One region of the Pseudarthrobacter phenanthrenivorans Sphe3 genome, then DNA from elsewhere that is predicted to be linked to it. Evidence: riboswitches for the same ligand, from Rfam matches in the RefSeq annotation. Region 1 holds a riboswitch; the other holds the start of a gene.
What was found. Region 1 has a riboswitch for glycine ahead of gcvP (aminomethyl-transferring glycine dehydrogenase). Riboswitches for the same ligand answer to the same signal wherever they lie in the genome.

Region 1 (4,892 bases):
GGAGCGGAGAGCCGCCAGTGCTGCTGCCAAAAGCCACCAGGCTGTAGCCGGCGGCACTGAGGGCCAGTCCGGATGCCACTACAAAGCCGGGGCGGACTTTCTTGACCACCGGCACCACAGCCAGGCCCGCCACCACTGTGGCCACCAGGGCAGGGATCATCGCCATTCCCGCAGCCGAGGGGGACATCCCCTCGATGAGCTGGAGGTGCTGGGCCAGGAAGAGGATGAACCCGTTGAAGGAAAACAACGCCAGGACGTTGGCGGCAATGGCCATGCTGAACACCCTGTTCCGGAACAGGGACATGTCCAGCAGCGGACTTCGCAGCCCTTTTTGTCGGCGGACAAAGGTGCTGCCCATGGCCAGGCCGAAAGCCAGGCATCCCAGGGCCAGCGGACCCGGGCCCTCCGTGGCGAACTCCTTGATCCCGAACACCACCGGGACCATGGTGAGCAGGGAGAGCAGGATGCTTGGCGCATCCACCCTGCCCGGTTCAGGGTCCTTTGATTCGGGGATAAAGGCCGGGCCGAGCGCCAGGAGCGGCAGCATGATGGGTACGGCCACCAGGAGTACCGCTCCCCACCAGAACTGCTCCACAAGCCATCCGCCGAAGATTGGACCCAGGGCGGCGCCGCCCGAGAATCCGGCGGCCCAGATGGCGACAGCCAGCCGCCGGCGGTTGGGGTCCGGGAAGATGTTGCGGATCAGGGACAGGGTTGAGGGCATCAGCATGGCGCCGAAGAAGCCCAGGGCAGCGCGGCCGGCAATGAGCCACAAGGCGGTGGGGGCAAAGGCTGTGGCGGCTGATACCGCCGCGAAACCGACGCTGCCGATGATCAGCAGCCGCCGCCGTCCGATCCTGTCGCCCAGGGTTCCCATTGCTACAAGGAGCCCGGCCAGTACCAGGGGGTAGGCATCCACGATCCAGAGCAGCTCAACACCGGAAGCATCCAGTGCGTGGGCGATGGCCGGCAGCGCAAAAGTCAGGGCGGTGTTGTCCACGGCCACCAGCAGCACGGGAAACATGAGCAGCGCCAGCGCCAGCCAGTCCCGCCAGGCGCTTTTCTCCATCGCCCCCTCGCGGACGTCAACGGCACTGCCGGCGAAGGGCGTGGGGTTTTGTTGGGAATCGCCAGTCATGCAATAACTGTACCGTCTGGACGGTACAGTTAAGAAATTGTCTTCCACCATTGGATGATGGGACCTATGGCCAGAAAACCTGTCGCGCGGGATGCCGTCCTCGATGCCTTTGAAGAACTCCTGATCGACGTGGGGGAGCGCGCGGCGACGCTGGAGGCGGTGGCAAAGCGCGCCGGGGTTTCCAAAGGGGGCCTCCTGTACCACTTCCCCAACAAGGAAGCCCTCATTGCCGCCACCCTCGAACGCCTTGACCGCCTGGCGGGGGAGGACCTTGCCGCGATGGCGTCCGCCCCCGAAGGGGCTGCCGCCTACTTCATCCGCTCGTCGCTGTGGGCAGATACCCCCTTGGACCGCTCCTTCGTAGCTGCCACCCGCCTGGCCGAGGTGGCCCATGAGGAGGCCCGCCGACGTTTTGCAGCCATCCAGCAGCAGTGGCTGGACCTGATCGGCAAGGATGTCGGACCGGCGATGGCCAAGGCGGTGCTGTACATGGGGGACGGGCTCTATTTCAATGCCATGTGGGAAAGTGGACCGGCTGGAAATGCCGCCGGCAGGCAGGGTGAGGTGGAAGAACTCCTCGCGGCCGTGGAGCGGTTGCGGGGCTGAGGACCATTTGCCCCGCTGCCTGCCGCATAGGAGAATTAGCTTCGTGCGGGCCCTGACCGGCCGCCGCACAAGAACCAACTGAATAGCCTTTGATCTGCGGCGGGAGAGTCCTGCCTTCAGGTACAAGCAGGCGCCGTAGGAGCAATACCTCCCCAGGAATCTCACAGGCCCACGTACCGCCGCGGCGAGGCACCTCTGGAAAGCAGCACAGGGCCCACGCGCATCCGGTCTCGGAGCCGCGGGCCGGAACGCTCACCGACGGTGCAAGCGGGGCCGGCGGAAGCCGGCAACGCGGAAACTCTCAGGTTCACCTACAGAGCGGGGAGGACCCGAATCGATGTGGCGTACCCTGCGCCGCCTGAGTTATGGAGCTCCTCGTGACTGTTACCCCGGCCGCCTCACCGGCAACTGCTACCGCCGCCGCCACCTTCGTTGACCGGCACATCGGCACCCGCCGCCAGGCCGACGTCGAGACCATGCTCAAGGCCGTTGGCTACGACACCGTGGACGCGCTGGTTGATACCGCCGTCCCCGAGGACATCCGCCAGGAATCCGTACTGGAACTGGCGGGCGCCCTGAGCGAGGTGGAGGCGCTCGCAGAACTCCGCAGGCTCGCCGCCAAGAACAAGACCGCCGTCCAGATGATTGGCCAGGGCTACTACGACACCGTGACCCCGCCGGTGATCCGCCGCAACATCCTTGAGGGACCGGCCTGGTACACCGCGTACACCCCGTACCAGCCCGAAATCTCGCAGGGCCGGCTCGAGGCACTGCTGAACTTCCAGACCATGGTCCAGGACCTGGTGGGCCTGCCCATCGCCAACGCATCCCTGCTGGACGAAGCCACCGCCGTTGCCGAAGCCGTGCTGATGATGCGCCGGGCCAACAAGAACAAGGACGCCCGCGACGGCAAGACTGTCCTGGACGCCGACTGCCTGCCGCAGACCATCGCCGTCGTAAAAGGCCGCGCCGAGGCGCTTGGCTTCGAGGTTGAGGTCGCGGACCTGACGGCCGGCCTGCCCGACGGCGCCATCAACGGCATCGTCCTCCAGCAGCCCGGCGCCTCGGGCCGGGTCTGGGACCAGTCCGCCGTCATCGCTGCCGCCAAGGAGCGCGGCGCCCTGGTGACAGTCGCCGCGGACCTGCTGGCCCTCACCCTCATCACCCCGCCGGGCGAGCAGGGCGCGGACATCGCCGTCGGCTCGGCGCAGCGCTTCGGCGTCCCGCTGTTCTACGGCGGCCCGCACGCCGCCTACATGGCCGTGCAAAAGGGGCTGGAACGCTCCATGCCCGGCCGCCTGGTGGGCGTCTCCAAGGATTCGGCGGGAGTTCCGGCCTACCGCCTGGCCCTCCAGACCCGCGAGCAGCACATCCGCCGGGAGAAGGCCACGTCCAACATCTGCACGGCCCAGGCGCTGCTGGCCATCGTGGCCTCGATGTACGCGGTGTACCACGGTCCGGAGGGCCTGGCGGCGATCGCCCGGTCCGCCCACGTCCACGCCAAGACCCTGGCTGCCTCCCTCAAAGCCGCCGGCTTCGAGGTGCGGCACACCAGTTTCTTCGACACGGTCACCGTGTTCGTCCCGGGAAAGGCTGCGGGTATCATCGCCGCAGCGGAGGCGCAGGGCATCAACCTGCGCAGCATCGACGCTGACACGGTGGGCTTCTCCACGGATGAAACCACGACGGCGGCAATCGTCGACGCCGTCCTGGCCGCCTTTGGCGTCTCGTCCACGGCAGATGGCGACGCTGCCTTGGGCCTGGACGCCGCCGTCGAACGTTCCTCTGATTTCCTGCAGCACCCTGTGTTCAACACGCACCGCTCCGAAACGCAGCTGTTGCGCTACATCCGCAAGCTCAGCGACCGCGACCTCGCGCTGGACCGGACCATGATTCCGCTCGGTTCCTGCACCATGAAGCTCAATGCCACCGCCGAGATGGAAGCCATCTCCTGGCCGGAGTTCGCCTCCATCCACCCGTTCGCGCCGGACTCCCAGACCGAGGGCTGGCGTGAACTGATCGCGGACCTGGAAGCGCAGCTGACCGAGATCACCGGGTACGACCAGGTGTCCATCCAGCCCAACGCCGGCTCCCAGGGCGAGCTCGCCGGGCTGCTGGCAATCCGTGGCTACCACCACTCCCGCGGTGAGGCGCAGCGGAACGTCTGCCTCATTCCGGCCTCGGCCCACGGCACCAACGCCGCCTCCGCTGTCCTGGCGGGCATGAAAGTGGTTGTTGTGGCCACCGCTGCCGACGGGACCATCGACCATGCAGACCTTTACGCCAAGATCGAGGCCAATAAGGACGCGCTGTCCTGCATCATGATCACCTACCCCTCCACCCACGGGGTGTACGACGCCGACGTCCGCGAGGTCTGCGACGCCGTCCATGCCGCCGGCGGCCAGGTCTACATCGACGGGGCAAACCTGAACGCCCTCGTGGGCCTGGCACAGCCCGGCCAGTTCGGCGGCGACGTCTCGCACCTGAACCTGCATAAGACGTTCTGCATCCCGCACGGCGGCGGCGGACCCGGCGTCGGGCCCGTTGCTGCGAAGGCGCACCTGGCACCGTTCATGCCGGGCAATGCGGCCACGTGGACCGAAGGCAACGACGTCCCCATCTCCGCCTCCAAGTACGGTTCCGCCGGCGTCCTGCCCATCTCCTGGGCCTACGTGAAGCTGATGGGCGGGCAGGGGCTGACGGATGCCACCAAGTCGGCCCTGCTGGCAGCCAACTACATCGCCGCCCGTTTGAACGACTTCTTCCCCGTGCTCTACACCGGCGAGGGCGGGCTCGTGGCGCACGAGTGCATCCTGGACCTGCGCGAGCTCACCGCCCGCACCGGTGTCACCGCAGAGGATGTGGCCAAGCGCCTCATCGATTACGGCTTCCACGCCCCCACCCTGGCGTTCCCGGTTGCGGGCACCCTGATGGTGGAGCCCACCGAATCCGAGGACCTGGGCGAGATGGACCGCTTTATTGAGGCCATGATCTCCATCCGTGCGGAAATCGACCAGGTTGCTGCGGGTGATTTCACCGTGACGGACAGCCCGCTGCGCAATGCCCCGCACACCGCGGCGGCCGCCATCAGCAGCGACTGGGACCGCGCTTACCCGCGTGAACAGGCTGTGTTCCCGGTGAAGTCCCT
Region 2 (4,892 bases), 1.5 Mb from region 1:
TTTTACCAATGCCTCCTTTGACACGGCGGTTCAAAGCGCCATAAACGACGGGATAACAGTAATAGCGGCAGCAGGAAACTCCGGCCAGGATGCCTGCCTTACCTCCCCCGCCAAAGTTCCATCTGCCATTACCGTCGCAGCAACAAACGTCAATGATGCCCAAGCGTCATGGTCCAACTACGGTTCCTGCGTTGATATCCAGGCACCCGGGGTGTCCGTCAGGTCAGCGTGGAATAGCTCTCCTACCGGTGACAACACCTTGGATGGCACCTCAATGGCTGCTCCGCACGTTTCCGGTGCAGCTGCAATCCTGCTTTCCCGTAATCGTTCGCTGTCTCCGGCAGAACTTCATCAGACCATGATCAATAACGCCACGATCGGTGCGGTCAGCGCCAATAAGGGTGCGACTCCTAACAGGTTGCTGTTTGTACCCCCTCCCACTCCTCCTCTTCCCTCCTGCTCGAACCTGCAACTTGGTGATGCATGGGCCGGAGTGGGCACGCATTGTGGGTTGCAGGGAACGGCAACTTCTGTTCCGTCAACCGTTGAAGCCACGGTAGCTGCCAATGAATCACCTGCCACCGCCGTAACCGCCGTTGAAGCTCCTGTTTCTGCTTCCGCTGTCACTCCCGGTGCGGATGATGCGTCGGTTCCCGTGCGGGCTGATGCCCGCTCGCTTCAGCCCGAATCCAGTTCTGCCCAATACTCACCGGACGCCCGCACAGCGGACGGGGAAGTGCCTGTGGTTGAGCCGGAAGCGATTCCACCGGTGGCTGTCGCGGCCGATGTCACTGTGGACGCCGAAACTGCACCTTCAGAAACACCGCTGCCAGCAGCGCTGGCGGCCTCTGCTCCATCACCCTTGAGTGCTTCCGCGACAGCCCCTGTCGGCGTTACAGCAGAAGCCGCATCGGAGGGCAAGGCCGGCACTGAGGCGAACAACGCTGCTTGGACAACCGCGGCCGGATTACTGCTCTGTGGCTTGGCTTTTGCACATGCAGTCAGGAGATTGAGTCCGTCGCGGCGGCTGGCGATGCAACCCCGCGGTGCTACCGCGGACTCTTGTCGATGACGCAAAACCGGTTGCCGTCGGGGTCGGCGAGGACCACAAAGTCAGGGTCTTCCGGGTACAGCTCCCAGTCGACGCGCTGGGCGCCGAGCGAAACCAGCCGTTCCACCTCGGCGTCCTGATCGTCCGCGTACAGGTCCAGGTGGACCCGGGGGTGCTCCTGGATCGGCGTCTCGCTCAGCATGAGGGCCAACTGCGCTCCAGGGCCGGAAGCCGGCACAAGGATCACCCAGGTTTCGTCGCCGGGCTCCTGCGGGACGTAACCGAGGGCGGCGTGCCAAAAAGCGGTTGCGCGGGCGACGTCGTTGACGCCGAGGACTGTGCTGCCGATGGTCAACATCCGCCCAGCCTAAACCCGGTGGGCTGGGCCTGTCTTGCACGGGAAGGATGCCGCCGCCGTGCCTGTGGGGACACAATTTTGCATCCAGCCCCGCGATCCGGTAAGGTGTGAGCCGTGTCACCGACCAGTGGCACACGCTTATGATCTGCGGCGGGAGAGTCCTGCCGGTACGTTCTGCAGGCGCCGTAGGAGCAAATCCTCCCCAGGAATCTCTCAGGCCCACGTACCGCCGCGGCAAGGCAACTCTGGAAAGCAGTCCGGGCAACCGGGCTCACCGACGGTGCAAGTGGCGTCCCGCTGAACAGCAGGGCACTACAAAACTCTCAGGTCCCATACAGAGCGGGGAGGAACCCGAATCAAAGTGGCACCCTACGCCACCTGAATTATGGAGTTCCTCTCATGACGGTTCACTCGTCCCCAACCACCTTCGCAGACCGCCATATCGGCGCGCGCCGCCAGTCCGACATCGACACCATGCTCAAGGCCGTCGGCTACGACACCCTTGACGGCCTCGTGGACAGCGCCGTACCGGACTCAATCCGCCAGGACAAGCCCCTCACCCTCGAGAGCGCCCTCAGCGAAGTCCAGGTCCTCGCCGAGCTCCGCAAGCTCGCCGGCAAGAACAAGATGGCCGTGCAGATGATCGGGCAGGGCTACTACGACACCGTTACCCCGCCGGTGATCCGCCGGAACATCTTCGAAGCCCCCGCCTGGTACACCGCGTACACGCCCTACCAGCCGGAAATTTCCCAGGGCCGGCTTGAGGCGCTGCTCAACTTCCAGACCATGGTCCAGGACCTCACCGCGCTTCCCGTGGCCAACGCGTCCCTGCTGGACGAAGCCACCGCCGTCGCCGAAGCCGTGCTCCTGATGCGTCGTGCCAACAAGTCCAAAACCGCGAAGGACGGCAAGACCGTCCTGGACGCCGACCTGCTCCCGCAGACCATCGCCATCGTGCTGGGCCGCGCCGAGGCCCTCGGCTTCGAGGTGGAAATTGCCGACCTCACGGCCGGCCTGCCCGACGGCGACATCAACGGCCTCGTCCTGCAGCAGCCCGGCGTTTCCGGCCGCGTCTGGGACCAGTCCGCCGTCATCGCCGAGGCCAAGGACCGCGGTGCCCTGGTCACCGTCGCCGCCGACCTCCTGGCCCTCACCCTCATCACCCCGCCGGGCGAGCAGGGCGCGGACATCGCCGTCGGCTCCACCCAGCGCTTCGGCGTCCCGCTGTTCTTCGGCGGCCCGCACGCTGCCTACATGGCCGTCCGCCAGGGCATGGAGCGCACCCTCCCCGGCCGCATCGTCGGCGTGTCCAAGGACGACGCCGGTGTCCCCGCCTACCGCCTGGCCCTCCAGACCCGCGAGCAGCACATCCGCCGCGAGAAGGCCACGTCCAACATCTGCACCGCGCAGGCCCTGCTGGCCATCGTCTCCTCCTTCTACGCCGTCTACCACGGCCCGGACGGCCTCAAGGCGATCGCCGAAACCGTCCACAACAACGCCCGAGCCCTCGCCAGCACGCTGAAGGTGGCCGGCCGCGAACTGGTCTCCGACAGCTTCTTCGACACGCTCACCGTGCGCGTGCCTGGCAAGGCTGCAAAGGTGATCACCGCCGCCGAAGCCCGCGGCATCAACCTGCGCCTCGTCGACGCGGACACAGTTGGCGTGTCCGTCGATGAAACCACGACGCCGGAGGTCCTCTCCGCGGTGGCGGTCGCCTTCGGCGCCGGTCCGGTTGCGTCCGGCGAGGGCTTTGAGCTGCCCGAGTCCGTGCTGCGCACCTCCTCCTACCTGCAGCACCCGGTGTTCAACACGCACCGCTCCGAGACCCAGCTGCTCCGCTACATCCGCCGCCTCTCCGACCGGGACCTGGCACTGGACCGCACCATGATCCCGCTGGGCTCGTGCACCATGAAGCTGAATGCGACCGCCGAGATGGAGGCCATCTCCTGGCCCGAGTTCGCCTCCATCCACCCGTTCGCCCCGGATTCCCAGACCACCGGCTGGCGTGAACTCATTGCCGGGCTCGAAGCAGACCTCGCCGAAATCACCGGATACGACCAGGTGTCCATCCAGCCCAACGCCGGCTCACAGGGCGAACTCGCGGGCCTGCTGGCCATCCGCGGCTACCACCACTCCCGCGGCGAGGCACAGCGCAACGTCTGCCTCATCCCGGCCTCGGCCCACGGCACCAACGCCGCCTCCGCCGTCCTCGCGGGGATGAAGGTTGTGGTGGTTGCCACCGCTGCCGACGGCACGATCGACCACGCGGACCTGGAGGCCAAGATCGAGGCCCACAAGGACGTCCTCTCGGCCATCATGATCACCTACCCGTCCACCCACGGCGTCTACGACTCGGACGTCCGCGAAGTGTGCGACGCCATCCACGCCGCAGGCGGCCAGGTCTACGTTGACGGCGCCAACCTCAACGCGTTGGTCGGGCTGGCACAGCCGGGCAAGTTCGGCGGCGACGTCTCGCACCTGAACCTGCACAAGACCTTCTGCATCCCGCACGGCGGTGGGGGACCCGGCGTCGGGCCCGTCGCTGCCAAGGCGCACCTGGCACCGTTCATGCCGGGCGATGCCAACAAGGCTGCCCACGAAGCCGGCCACGGCGTTGCGATCTCCGCGTCCCGCTTCGGCTCCGCCGGTGTGCTGCCGATTTCCTGGGCCTACGTGAAGCTGATGGGCGGCCAGGGCCTGACCGAGGCCACCAAGTCCGCGCTGCTGGCGGCCAATTACGTGGCTGCACGGCTGGACGAGCACTTCCCCGTGCTGTACACCGGCGAGACCGGCCTGGTGGCACACGAGTGCATCCTGGACCTGCGCGAGCTCACCGCCCGCACCGGTGTTACCGCCGAGGACGTGGCCAAGCGCCTTATCGACTTCGGCTTCCACGCCCCCACCCTGTCCTTCCCGGTGGCCGGCACCCTGATGGTGGAGCCCACCGAATCCGAGGACCTTGCGGAGATCGACCGCTTCATCGAAGCGATGATCACCATCCGCAAGGAAATCGACCAGGTGGCTGCGGGCGATTTCACTGTGGAGAAGTCCCCGCTGCGCAACGCACCCCACACAGCGGCCGCCGTCGTCTCTTCTGATTGGGACCGGACCTACCCGCGCGAGCAGGCCGCCTTCCCCGTGGCCTCGCTCCGCCAGGATAAGTACTTCCCGCCGGTAGGCCGTATCGATGGCGCCGCAGGGGACCGCAACCTGGTGTGCTCCTGCCCTCCGCTTTCCGAATTTGAGAACTAAGGACTTTCCGATGACCGAGAACTACACCGCGCTCTACGAGCAGCACAAGATTGCCGGCGCCTCCTTCACCGACTTCGGCGGCTGGCAGATGCCCCTGAAGTACAGCTCCGAGCTTGCCGAGCACCACGCCGTCCGCAACGCCGCCGGCCTGTTCGACCTCTCCCACATGGGCGAAGTCTGGGTCACCGGCCCCGACGCCGGCGCCTTCCTGGACTACGCCCTGGCGGGCAA

Region 2: linked by a shared signal. The riboswitch ahead of gcvP (aminomethyl-transferring glycine dehydrogenase) and the one ahead of gcvP (aminomethyl-transferring glycine dehydrogenase) in region 1 are both predicted to bind glycine.

What each region holds. Positions count from the first base shown of each region.
Region 1 is NC_015145.1:834,384-839,275, forward strand. Features, by position in the region: gene ASPHE3_RS03940 (MFS transporter) at 1-1,069, opposite strand, end outside; gene ASPHE3_RS03945 (TetR/AcrR family transcriptional regulator) at 1,205-1,744, shown strand; glycine riboswitch at 1,835-1,933, shown strand; gene gcvP (aminomethyl-transferring glycine dehydrogenase) at 2,110-4,892, shown strand, end outside.
Region 2 is NC_015145.1:3,631,322-3,636,213, reverse strand. Features, by position in the region: gene ASPHE3_RS21605 (S8 family peptidase) at 1-1,072, shown strand, start outside; gene ASPHE3_RS16940 (VOC family protein) at 1,050-1,409, opposite strand; glycine riboswitch at 1,551-1,648, shown strand; glycine riboswitch at 1,650-1,757, shown strand; gene gcvP (aminomethyl-transferring glycine dehydrogenase) at 1,809-4,661, shown strand; gene gcvT (glycine cleavage system aminomethyltransferase GcvT) at 4,672-4,892, shown strand, end outside.